Roseiflexus sp. RS-1: one gene and its partner. The protein of the gene in region 2 interacts with the protein of the main gene of each other region in a pairwise test. Links are inferred from orthologs where the notes say so. Each region holds a gene or a part of one and is shown on either strand. Other genes may lie near its edges.

Region 1 (5,936 bases), 760 kb from region 2 along the record:
GCTTCGACCCGGCGTTGGTGACGCCGGATCGCCTGGTTGCAGCAGTTGAGGAAGCCGGGTACGGGGTGATTACCGAGCACATCGATATTCCAATCACTGGTATGACCTGCGCATCGTGCGCGGCGCGGATCGAGAAGGCGCTGCGCAGGGTTCCCGGCGTGATCGAGGCAACGGTCAATCTGGCGAGTGAACGCGCAACGGTGCTGTTCTCGCCGTCCGATGCGGGATGGAGCGACCTGGTTGCCGCCATCGAACGCGCCGGTTATGGCGTGATCGATGAACGCAGCACAGCCGCATCCGGTGAAGACAGCGAAGCCGCAGCGCGCGCGCGCGAACTGGCAGTGCGTCGCCGCACGCTCACGGTCGCAGTGGTGTTGACCACCCCGCTCTTCCTGCTGTCGATGGGGCGCGATTTTGGACTGATCGCTCCCTGGTTGATCGGCGCGGGGGCGGACATGGCGCGCTCGATGAGCGGACCGATCCACGCGATGATGGAACACATCGCTGCGCGCGACGATCTGCTCAACTGGCTGTTTCTTTTCCTTGCCACGCCGGTGCAGTTCTATGCCGGGCGCGATTTCTATATCCATGCCTGGAAGGCGTTGAAGAACCGCACCGCGACGATGGACACCCTGATCGCGGTCGGATCGTCGGCGGCATACTTCTACAGCCTGGCGCTCATGCTCACCGGTCTGGCGGGGCATGTCTACTTCGAGACGGCAGCCGTCATCATCACCCTGATCCTGGTCGGCAAATATCTGGAAGCGCGTGCAAAGAGTCAGACCGGTGCGGCGATCAGGGCGCTGATCGGGTTGCAACCGAAGACGGCGCGCGTGGTGCGTGGCGGACAGGAAGTGGACATCCCTGCCGCCGATGTGCGTCGCGGCGAGATCGTCATCGTGCGTCCCGGCGAGAAGATACCGGTCGATGGGATTGTCATCTCCGGCGCGTCTGCGGTTGACGAAAGTATGATCACCGGGGAGAGCATGCCGGTGGAAAAGCGCGAAGGCGATACCGTCATCGGCGCGACGCTGAATCGCAGCGGGAGTTTCCAGATGCGCGCAACGCGCGTCGGCAAAGAGACGGCGCTGGCGCAGATCATTGCGCTGGTGCAGCAGGCGCAGGGAAGCCGCGCGCCGGTGCAGCGCCTGGTCGATCAGGTGTCTGCCGTCTTTGTGCCTGTTGTTCTGGTGATTGCGCTGGTCACATTTCTCGCCTGGTTCTTTATCGGCGGGACGGGCTTTACCCAGGCGATGATCTTTGCCGTGGCAGTGCTGGTGATTGCCTGCCCCTGCGCGCTGGGGCTGGCGACGCCGACTGCCATTATGGTGGGAGTAGGCACAGGCGCCGCGCACGGCATTCTGATCAAAAATGCCGAAAGCCTGGAGCGCGCCGGGAAGGTTCAGGCAGTTGCGCTCGATAAAACCGGAACGATCACGGTCGGAAAGCCGTCGGTTACCGACGTTCTACCGCTTTCGGGTGCGACGGTTGCCAGCAACGCACCGGCACTCCGATTGAATGCAAGTGATCGCCAGGAAACGCTGCGTCCGGTTCCGTTCAACCACGGCGCAGACCCGGCTTCGTTCGCCACCAACGGCGACCCTCTTCCGACAGACGATGCACAGCGCAACGATCTGCTGCGATGGGCGGCAAGCGCCGAGGTGCGCAGCGAACATCCGCTTGGCGAGGCAATCGTTCGTGCGGCACGGGAAGCCGGTATCCCGCTGGCTCAACCCCAACGCTTCGAAGCCGTTGCAGGGCAGGGAGTGATTGCCACCGTTGAAGGGCGCAGCGTGGCAGTCGGCAACCTGGCGCTTCTGCGCGAACGCGGCATCGATCCATCGACATTCGACAGCGACGTGACACGCCTGCAAGACGAGGGAAAAACCGTCATGCTCGTCGCCATCGATGGCGTGGTACAGGGGATCATTGCCGTCGCCGATACGATCAAGCCGACCTCGCACGCAGCAGTCGAGGCATTGCACCGTCAGGGGATTGATATGTGGCTGATCACCGGCGACAATCGCCGGACAGCGGAAGCGATCGCCCGTCAGGCAGGCATCGATCCGTCGCGGATCTACGCCGGGGTACGCCCGGAAGACAAGGCGCGCATCGTTCATGAATTACAGCAAGGACGCCGGATTGTGGCGATGGTTGGTGATGGCATCAACGACGCACCGGCGCTGGCGCAGGCTGATGTTGGCATTGCGATCGGCAGCGGCGCCGATGTGGCGATGGAGACTGCTGACATTACGCTTATGCACGGTGATCTGCGCGGTGTGGCGCAGGCAATCGATCTCAGCAAACGCACCTTGCGCACGATTCGCTGGAACCTGTTCTGGGCGTTCATATATAACATCGCCCTGATCCCGATTGCTGCCGGCGCGCTCTACCCGCTGACCGGGTGGCAACTGAGTCCCATGCTGGCTGCTGCCGCAATGGCGTGCAGTTCGGTCTTCGTGGTGACCAACTCGCTCAGGCTGCGGCGGGCGCTGGGGGTTGTAAGGGTTGAACGTTGAAGGATGGGAGAAGGCAAGTTCATTCTACGAGTAAGGAAAATACAGATTGACCCGCAACGCGGAATCGCTCATTCACCATCAACCGATCCATGCGGTTGGCGCAGTCGCCTACCGGTATGACGCGCGGAATCGTCTTCAAATCCTGTTGATCAAGAAACGTCGGGGCTACTGGACATTACCGAAGGGCAAGGTCGCTCCAACTGAAGACGATGCTTCTGCGTTGCTGCGCGAACTATGGGAAGAGACCGATCTAACGGGCGTCGTCGAGGATCAGGTGGCGCAGGTCATGTATATCACGCCACGACGACGGTTGCCACGGCGTAAAATTGTGACATACTATCTCGTGCAGGTGGCGCCGGACGCCATCGCCACACCAGGAGGGCGCTCCGGCGAGATCATTGAGCGTGTGCGCTGGGTTACCCCCGCGGCAGCGCTCCGCCGGGTCAAACGAAAGCGCATTCGTGACATCATCGCCTGCGCTCGAAATGTGCTGCGCAGGCGTTCGCAGAATCACGGAGCAGCAGATCGATGATCGCATCGATTCGCGGAATACTCATCGCAGTCGCAGCGGATCATGTCGTTGTGGAGACCGGCGGCATCGGATGGATGATCTACGCGCCGCGCCCGGTGATCGCTGCGCTTGGTGACATCGGCGCTACGGTACGCCTGTTCACCTATCTACTGGTGCGCGAAGATTCGCTCACCCTCTATGGCTTTGAAACTGTCGAACAACGGCAGTTATTCGAGACACTGCTCAGTGTGACCGGCGTTGGTCCACAGGCGGCGCTCAACCTTCTCTCGTCGGGAACCACCGATGAACTGCGGTTGGCGATTGCAACCGGCGATGTGACGCGGCTGGCGCGCACGCCGCGCATCGGCAAGAAACTGGCAGAGCGGTTGGTGCTGGAGTTGAAAGGGAAAATCAACGTCAAGGGGCTGCCGACCGGCGCCGCAGTCACTCCGGCAGTCGCGGCGGCGAACGCCGAGTTGAGCGAGGCGCTGATCAGTCTGGGATTTACCGACGCAGAAGCGGCAGCCGCGATTGCAGCGCTCCCATCGGACGCCCCGCCTGACCTTGAAGAGCGTGTGCGGCTGGCATTGCGCTATTTTAGCGCATCATAAAATGACCCTGGATGACGAGATGTCATCGTGTGACGCAGGACTGAAGAAGGATTGACCCTCCTTTCCGCGTTCGCTACAATACTCGACCGGATAACGAAACACGACAGTGCGCACGAAATCCAGACTGGAAATTCGTCACTCCACTCCGGGCACTGCAATGAATGCTGCTGATCCCCCGCAATCGACGCACGTTGTACGGCGCATCATACTCAGTTTCACCCTGACAATCGGCCTGATCGCCGTCATTGCATTGATCTCCTACGGCTGGACACAACTCCTCTTTGCCGCTGAACGGGAGCGTGTGGATCTGGTTGTCGCCAGCACGCGACAACACGCCCTGTCACAGCGTATCGCACTGTCGGCTGAGCGCCTGATGGATACGTCTGACCCGGAAGATACTGCCCGGGCGCGCGTGGCGCTGAGCGAAGCAATCGATGAGATGACGCAGCAGCATCAGAACCTGATCCGCGCTGTCGCATCGCTGCCGTCTGATGACCCACATGCACAGGCGATCCGTCGTCTCTATTTCGATCCGCCGACGGCGCTCGACGCGCGCGTGCAGGAGTATCTGGAGCATGCGCAGCGCCTGCACGACGATCAGAACCCGCAACGCTCCGATCTGCTGGCGATCCGGCAGGCAGCGCTGAACGATCTGCCGCACCTCTTCGACACGGCAACCCGTCTGTACAGCGACGAGCGTCGCACCCTTTTGTCCACAATGGATGCCATGCATGCCGTCGTCTTTGGCATCGTGCTGATAGTGCTGATGCTGGAAGGCGTCTTCATCGTGCGACCGATGGTGCGACAGACGCAGCAGTACATCGCGCAGCGCGACGAAAGTGAAGCGCGCCTGCGCGCGCGCGAAAAAGTGACGCGCGCCCTGTACGATATAACCTCAACCACGCAGATGGATCATCTTCAGAAGGTGCAGGCGTTGCTTGCCATGGGATGCGACTACTTCCGCATGACTACCGGCATGCTCACCCGGATCGACGGTGAAGAACTGGAGGTCGTTGCAGCGCATCAACCTCCTGAGCACCTGGCGCCCGGTCAGCGCTTTGCGCGCGCCGACAGTTACTGCACCGCCGTTCTGGAATCCTGCACGCCGGTTGGCATCAACCACGCCGGACAATCTGCCTGGCGCGATCATCGCTGCTACGCGCTTCAGCGCATGGAAGCATACATCGGCGCACCGGTGCGGATGCGGGGCGTGACGGTCGGCACCCTTTGCTTTGCCAGCGCCACATCCCGTCAGACGCCATTCACGGATGGAGACTACGATCTGATTCGCCTTATGGCGCAATGGATCGGTAGTGAACAAGAACGCTTGCAAACCGAAGCCGCGCTGCGCGAGAGCGAGGAGCGCTTCGCTCTGCTTGCAAGCGTCACCACCGAAGGGGTTATTATCAGTGAGCAGGGGATCATTGTTGACGCAAACGCGGCTGCCAGCACGCTGCTCGGTTGCCCGCTCGAACAACTGCGCGGCAGATCGGTGTTCGAATTCACAACTCCTGAAGGGCGAGAAAAAGTCGCTCACGCGCTTGCCACCGGCTATGATTGTCCCTATGAGGTGCTTGCCCGCCGCATTGATGGAACCCTCTTTCCCGCCGAGGTAACCGGACGGAACATCCCCTACCATGGACGGACGGCGCGCGTGACGACTATCCGCGACATGTCGCGGCAGCGTCTGGCGGAAGCCGCTCTGCGCGCCAGTGAAGAACGCTTCCGCCAGTTAGCAGAGAATGTCAACCAGGTCTTCTGGATCTGTACCCCGGCGCTTGATCAGATTCTGTATGTCAATCCAGCGTATGAACGCATCTGGGGACGATCCTGCGACAGTCTGTATGCGCAACCGGCGTCGTTGTTCGAGGCGATTGTTCTGGAGGATCGCGAGCGCGTTCTTGCACTCCACAATGCAGAATATCACCGTGGATACAGTATCGAATTCCAGATTCGGCGGGATGATGGTCAGCCACGCTGGATTCTGACCCGCGCTTTCCCGGTGATGAACGAAGCAGGGGTCATCTATCGCATTGCAGCTATCTCGGAGGATGTGACCGGGCGCAGGCAGGCGGAGGAAGAACTGCGTGCGACACTGGCAGCGCTCGAAGCGCAATACCAGGCAGCAGATCGCGCCCAGAGCGAGATGCGCGCAATTCTCGACGCTTCCAGCGAAGCGATCGCACTGCTGGCGCCTGATGGTACGTTCCTGACGGTCAATCGCCGTTTCTTCGACATGTTCGGCACGACCGCAGAACAGGCGCTCGGACATCGCCTGTCAGATATGCGCGCTGC
Region 2 (5,709 bases):
ACAATTAATCGGTTATGAGTGCGCTTTGGAACTGGAAATCGCGCCCTTGAACACAGAAGATATTCACACCAAACAACTCCCAGGTGGGCGTTATGCAATTCTATCACTTGAGAAAGATTCGGCTACAATAGGAGAGACTATAAGACGTTTCTTTGCTGAGTATGTACCACAACATCAACTTACTGTCGATCTGCGACGCCCCAATTATGAGATCTACTATGAGCACGTTATGGACTTTTGCGTTCCGATTCAATGATTAGCAATCAAGACGGATAACCGTGCAACAAATCGCTCACAAGATGATGTTTAGATATGCCATACCAAAATTCCCCGCTTCTGATATACAGGCTTCGCTTGAATTTTACAAGAATAAAATGGGATTTACAGAAGTATTCGACTATGGCGATTATGCCGCCATCAAACGTGACGCAGTAGAGATCCATTTATGGGAATGTCAGGATAAGAATATTGCTGAAAACACTGCTTGTAGGGTGGCAGTCAGCGATATTGAATCTCTCTACGCAGAATACAAGCAAACGGGCGTTATACATCCACATGGAACTTTAGAAGAGAAGCCTTGGGGCGGCAAAGAGTTTGTTGCACTTGGTATCGATGGAAATGGATTATTCTTCTTTGAGTATAAGGGCAACTAGACTCAAACCAATGCCGCCCCACACCTACTGCACCCGACGCCTGCGGCACGGCTGAGCTCAGTGCTGTGAGGCACTGTTGAGGAACTATGTTTGAACCAGTCAACGATCTGGAAAGATCACTCATGCGCGCTGCGCTGAACCCATCTTACAGGCCACAGTTTTATCGTGATTTGTTGGAAGCAGACATTTTTATTATTAACTATGCTGAAAGCGATTCCGAGGAGCAAAACAACACCATGTCGGAAAGTTTTGAATTGAAAGTCCCCAAAATTGAAAGGAACGGACAGGCCTGGTTGCCTGTTTTTTCGTCTCTACAACGATTACAGGAATTTATTAGTTCTGAGACGGCATATGTAGTACTAAAAGGAAGAGATTTCTTCGAGCTTACCAGGGATGTCCATATTGTATTAAATCCTGATTCTGATTATGGAAAGGAATTCATTCCGCAAGAGATTGAGCGAATGTTAGACGGGTCTATTTTCCAGCCTGACCAAAGATACACTGCCCAGGAAGAGACTGCATTCCTCATTGGGCGGCCTGCTGTTTACCCTACCAGTCTGGTCAAAGCATTGTGCGAGTATTTTGCAAAAAACAAATTCGTAAATCGGGCATACCTGGTACAGTTCTACAATCCGAAAAGTGGTGAACCACCTCATTTGCTGATAGCCATTGACGCCAGTAGGGATTGGGAGAGAATTGTTGGTGATGCTGGGGTGATTAGCTCTGAAGTTATGGGAAAAGATGACATTGTTGATTTCATGCGTTTGGATGACTCTGATTTCTCTCAGCATATTATTAACTCGACACGACCTATCTACCAGAAATCTTTCCTGAAGAAACTGTTTGGGTATTGAGTCAACTGTGCCTGACACCATGATTGATTGGTTTTCGCGCAGGCGGTGGGGTAGAAGGTGAGCGCAGGGTTGTGCCAGGCTGGGTAGAGAAGGGCCATATCAGCGCCCGGCAGCAATCTACCGACCTTCCTCGATGCGCCGGATCATCGGTGCGGCGTAGGTGTGACAGATCGCAACCGCCACGGCATCAGCGGCGTCATCGGGGCGCGGAATGGCAGGGAGGCGGAGGGTCAGCCGAACCATCTCCTGCATCTGACGCTTATCGGCGCCGCCGTACCCCGCCAGCGCCTGTTTGACTTGCAGCGGCTTGTATTCGTACACGGGAATGCCTGCCTGGGCGAGGGTCAGGAGCACAACACCGCGCGCCTGCCCGACGGTCAGCGCGGTATTGACGTTCTTGCCGAAGAAGAGTTCTTCGATAGCAGCAGCGGCAGGGTGGTATTGTTCAATCAAATGGCGAAGTTCGTTGTAGAGCAGGAGCAACCGTTCTGCCTGCGACAATTCCGCCGATGTGGTCAACACGCCGCAATCGACCAGACGCAGCACTCCATCCGTTTCTTCAACGACGCCCCATCCCATCCGGGCGGTGCCAGGATCGATCCCGATTGTCCGCGTGGCAGTCACCCATTAACCCTGCACAAACTGTTCCGCCAGTTCGCTGGTGATATCCAGATTGCTGTAGACCTTCTGCACATCGTCGAGGTCTTCCAGTTTCTCGATCAGTTTCATCGCCTTGAGCGCATCGGCGGTATCAGGCTGCACCGTCGTTTTGGCGATCATGGTCTTTTCGGCGCCGGTCACCGGCAGCCCGGCGGCGATCAGGTGCTGACGCACTGCGGCGAGTTGTTTGAAATCGGTGTACACCTCAACGATATCGTCGTCGATCTGTACGTCTTCTGCGCCAGCGTCGATGGCAATCAGCATCACTTCATCTGGATCGAGGCGTTTGACCGACAGATCGATGGTGATCAGCCCTTTGGTTTCGAACATCCAGCTGACTGAACCTGGTTCGCCGGGGCTACCGCCATTCTTCGTCATGGTTGCGCGCACGTCAGAAGCGGTGCGGTTGCGATTATCGGTGGCGGCTTCGATTAAGAGCGCCACGCCGCCAGGGGCGTACCCTTCGTAGTAGATCTCTTCAATCGCAGCGGCATCGCTGCCACCTTTGCCCAGGCCGCGATCAATAGCGCGCTGAATGTTCTCCATCGGCATATTGGCGGCGCGCGCTTTATCAACTGCCAGGCGCAGGCGAAAATTTGCTTCGGGGTCGCCGCTGCCTCCCTCGCGCGTTGCAATCGTAATATCGCGCGCCAGTTTGGTGAAGAGTTGCCCGCGCCGCTGATCGAGCACGCTCTTCGTGCGCCGTATTGAGTGCCATTTCGAGTGACCAGACATAACCAGACTCTCCAGAACTGCCGCGTGTCAGAAAAAGCTATCTCATCGTTCTGGCATTATAGCATACAGAAACAAAACAGGGGAGGCATTGCCTCCCCTGTTGCTGCCTGGCGCGGTGGTTATGCCTGTGCAGACGGAACGTTCATGCCCGATGGCGTGGTCAGCATGCCGTTGCCGCCGTTCACCCGACTCTCGATCTCATCGATCTTCACCACACGGCTGAGCAATTCTCTCAGGCGTTCGCCATCGAGCGTTTCATACTCGATCAGCGCACTCGCCATATCGTTCAGCACCTCGCGGTTATGCGTCAGGATCAGGCGTGTGCGCTCATACGCTTCCGAAACGATGCGATGCACTTCATTATCGATCTCGCGCGCGACATCGTCGCTGTAGTTGCGTTGCTCGGTGATCTCTCGCCCGAGGAAGATCAGTTCCTCACGCTCACCGAACGCAATCGGACCGAGCTTCGGACTCATACCGTAGCGCGTCACCATTGCGCGGGCAATGCGCGTCACCTGCTGAATGTCACCTGCGGCGCCGGTCGAGACCTCATCAGGACCGAAGACGATCTCTTCCGCCACGCGCCCGCCGAGCGCCGACACGAGTTGTGCGGCGAACTGCGATGCGGTAGTGTAGCGAATGCTATCTTCTTCCGGCAGATAGAGCGTATACCCGCCAGCGCGTCCACGCGGCACGATCGTCACTTTCTGCACCGGGAAAGCTTTGGGCATACCAGCGGCGGCGATGGCGTGCCCCGATTCGTGGTATGCAGTCAGCAATTTCTCACGTTCGGTCAGCACCCGACTGCGGCGCTCCGGACCACCGAGCGCCACGCGCTCAATCGCGTCCTGCAACTCTGCCATGCCGATCTTCTTCTTCGAGCGGCGCGCCGCCAGGATTGCCGCCTCGTTCACTGCATTCGCCAGGTCCGCACCGGAGAAACCGGGGGTCTGACGCGCGATCACATCGAACTGCACATCATCGGCGAGCGGCTTGCCCTTGGTATGCACCTTGAGCACCTCGATGCGCCCTTTCACGTCCGGAGCATCGAGCACCACCTGGCGGTCGAAGCGACCGGGGCGCACCAGTGCCGGGTCGAGCACATCGGGGCGGTTCGTGGCTGCAATCACGATGACATTCGTATTCGTATCAAAGCCGTCCATCTCGACCAGAATCTGGTTGAGGGTCTGCTCACGCTCATCGTGGGAGCCGCCAAGCCCGGCGCCGCGCTGACGCCCGACGGCATCGATCTCGTCAATGAAGACGATGCAGGGGGCATTACGCTTCGCCTGGTCGAACAGGTCGCGCACACGGCTGGCGCCGACGCCGACGAACATCTCGACGAATTCTGAACCGGAGATCGAGAAGAACGGCACCCCGGCTTCACCGGCAACCGCGCGTGACAGGAGGGTCTTGCCGGTTCCTGGCGGACCTACCATCAGCACACCACGCGGAATACGCGCTCCAAGGGCGGCAAACTTGTCGGGAAACTTGAGAAACTCAACGACTTCTGTCAAATCCTGCTTGGCTTCTTCCTGACCGGCAACATCGGCAAATGTTACCGTCGGCTTATCGCCGGAAAACATCCGCGCCCGGCTCTTGCCGAACGAGAGCGCCTGATTGTTCGACCCCTGCGCCTGACGCATAAAGAAGATGAAGAAGCCGATCATCAGTAAGACTGGCAGCAGGAACGTGAAGACATTCAGCAGACCGCCCCATGCTGGCGCTGCGCGCACCTCGACGTTCACTGCGTCGAGCGGCACGCCTGCCTGCACAAGCAGCATCGTAATACTATCGTTCGACTCGATGCGTGACCGCACCTTAGCCCTGGTATCGCGGTACGTCACCAGGATTTCGGAGTTGCCCGACTGCGCTTCGATCTTCTCAACTCTGCCAGCTTTTGCATCGGCGAGCACCTGATAGATGCCGCGTTCCTCTTGCTGACCCTGCGCATTGTTGAAGTAATTGATGAACAGCGCCAACGCAGCAACAAGAATGATGAGGTAGACGAAACTATTTTTCAGCCAGCGATTATCACCCATAATCGTTCACGTTCTAGGAGCGCTGCTCCTGATTGATCTTGCGCGGCAAGAAAGCGAACACAACTCCACTGTGCCGGCCTCTTTCGACCTTCATTGGTGATATTATACCAGACGCCTTCAAGCCAGACAATGTAGCAAGATCACAATTTTCCCATCCGGCGTGCAGCCTGGCACAGTGGTTGATTACCCGGCGGATGGTTCTTCAGGATGCGCGGTTATGCGACCGACCGCCGTCTCAAGGCATGACGGATGGACGCGCTGTGTGGATGTATCGCGTGGACAGCAGGGAGATGCAGACGTCGTCAGGTCAACCATCCCAGGCGCAGCCATGCCAGAACGGCAAGATCACGCAACAGTAACAGGCGACGCACGGCAAAATATGTCAATCGGTACAGTCGCCCCCGGCGCACCGGATCGTAGTCGATCAGGACGATTCGATACTCTGGATCGCGGATCAGCACCAGGTTGTGCGATCGCAGCAGTGTGCGTTCAACCAGGAAACTCCAGAGGCGTTGCGGCAGGTGAGGGATTGACTTCCTGGATTTGCGTTCATCGCTGCTTCTGGCGGATTGCCCATACAGGTCGGGCATACTGCCGGTTGCCCGGTAGAAAGCGTGCGCTCTGCGGAGGATCTCGCTGAGTTGTGCGGCAATCAGGGCGCGTTGTGCCGGGAGCAGTGCGCGATAGTCAACAGCATCGAGGGGGCATGCATCAGACAGGAGTGGCTGGATCGTCAACGGATGCGCCTGCCCGTCGCTGCCGCGC

Evidence for each region. Proteins that work in one complex are often made in the same cells at the same time.
Region 1: the proteins of ruvC (region 2) and ruvA interact in binary tests that used the Escherichia coli proteins (3 or more experiments, as listed by UniProt). The link is inferred for Roseiflexus sp. RS-1 from one-to-one orthologs.

The regions. Positions count from the first base shown.
Region 1 is NC_009523.1:4,716,903-4,722,838, reverse strand. The notes cover bases 1,879-4,844. They hold ruvA (Holliday junction branch migration protein RuvA), read left to right. Parts: upstream 1,879-3,047; coding sequence 3,048-3,641; downstream 3,642-4,844. Other genes in these bases: ROSERS_RS19455 (PAS domain S-box protein), read left to right, coding at 3,799-4,844; ROSERS_RS19465 (NUDIX domain-containing protein), read left to right, coding at 2,566-3,051; ROSERS_RS19470 (heavy metal translocating P-type ATPase), read left to right, coding at 1,879-2,519. In the rest of the region: more of ROSERS_RS19470, read left to right, coding at 1-1,878; more of ROSERS_RS19455, read left to right, coding at 4,845-5,936. UniProt on the Escherichia coli protein: The RuvA-RuvB-RuvC complex processes Holliday junction (HJ) DNA during genetic recombination and DNA repair.
Region 2 is NC_009523.1:5,478,652-5,484,360, reverse strand. What follows is about bases 379-3,117. They hold ruvC (crossover junction endodeoxyribonuclease RuvC), read right to left. Parts: upstream 2,132-3,117; coding sequence 1,625-2,131; downstream 379-1,624. Other genes in these bases: ftsH (ATP-dependent zinc metalloprotease FtsH), read right to left, coding at 3,022-3,117; ROSERS_RS22470 (YebC/PmpR family DNA-binding transcriptional regulator), read right to left, coding at 2,135-2,902; ROSERS_RS22480 (enhanced serine sensitivity protein SseB C-terminal domain-containing protein), read left to right, coding at 740-1,507; ROSERS_RS22485 (bleomycin resistance protein), read left to right, coding at 379-653. Also shown: ROSERS_RS22490 (AraC family transcriptional regulator), read left to right, coding at 1-256; more of ROSERS_RS22485, read left to right, coding at 279-378; more of ftsH, read right to left, coding at 3,118-4,944; ROSERS_RS22460 (hypothetical protein), read right to left, coding at 5,247-5,709.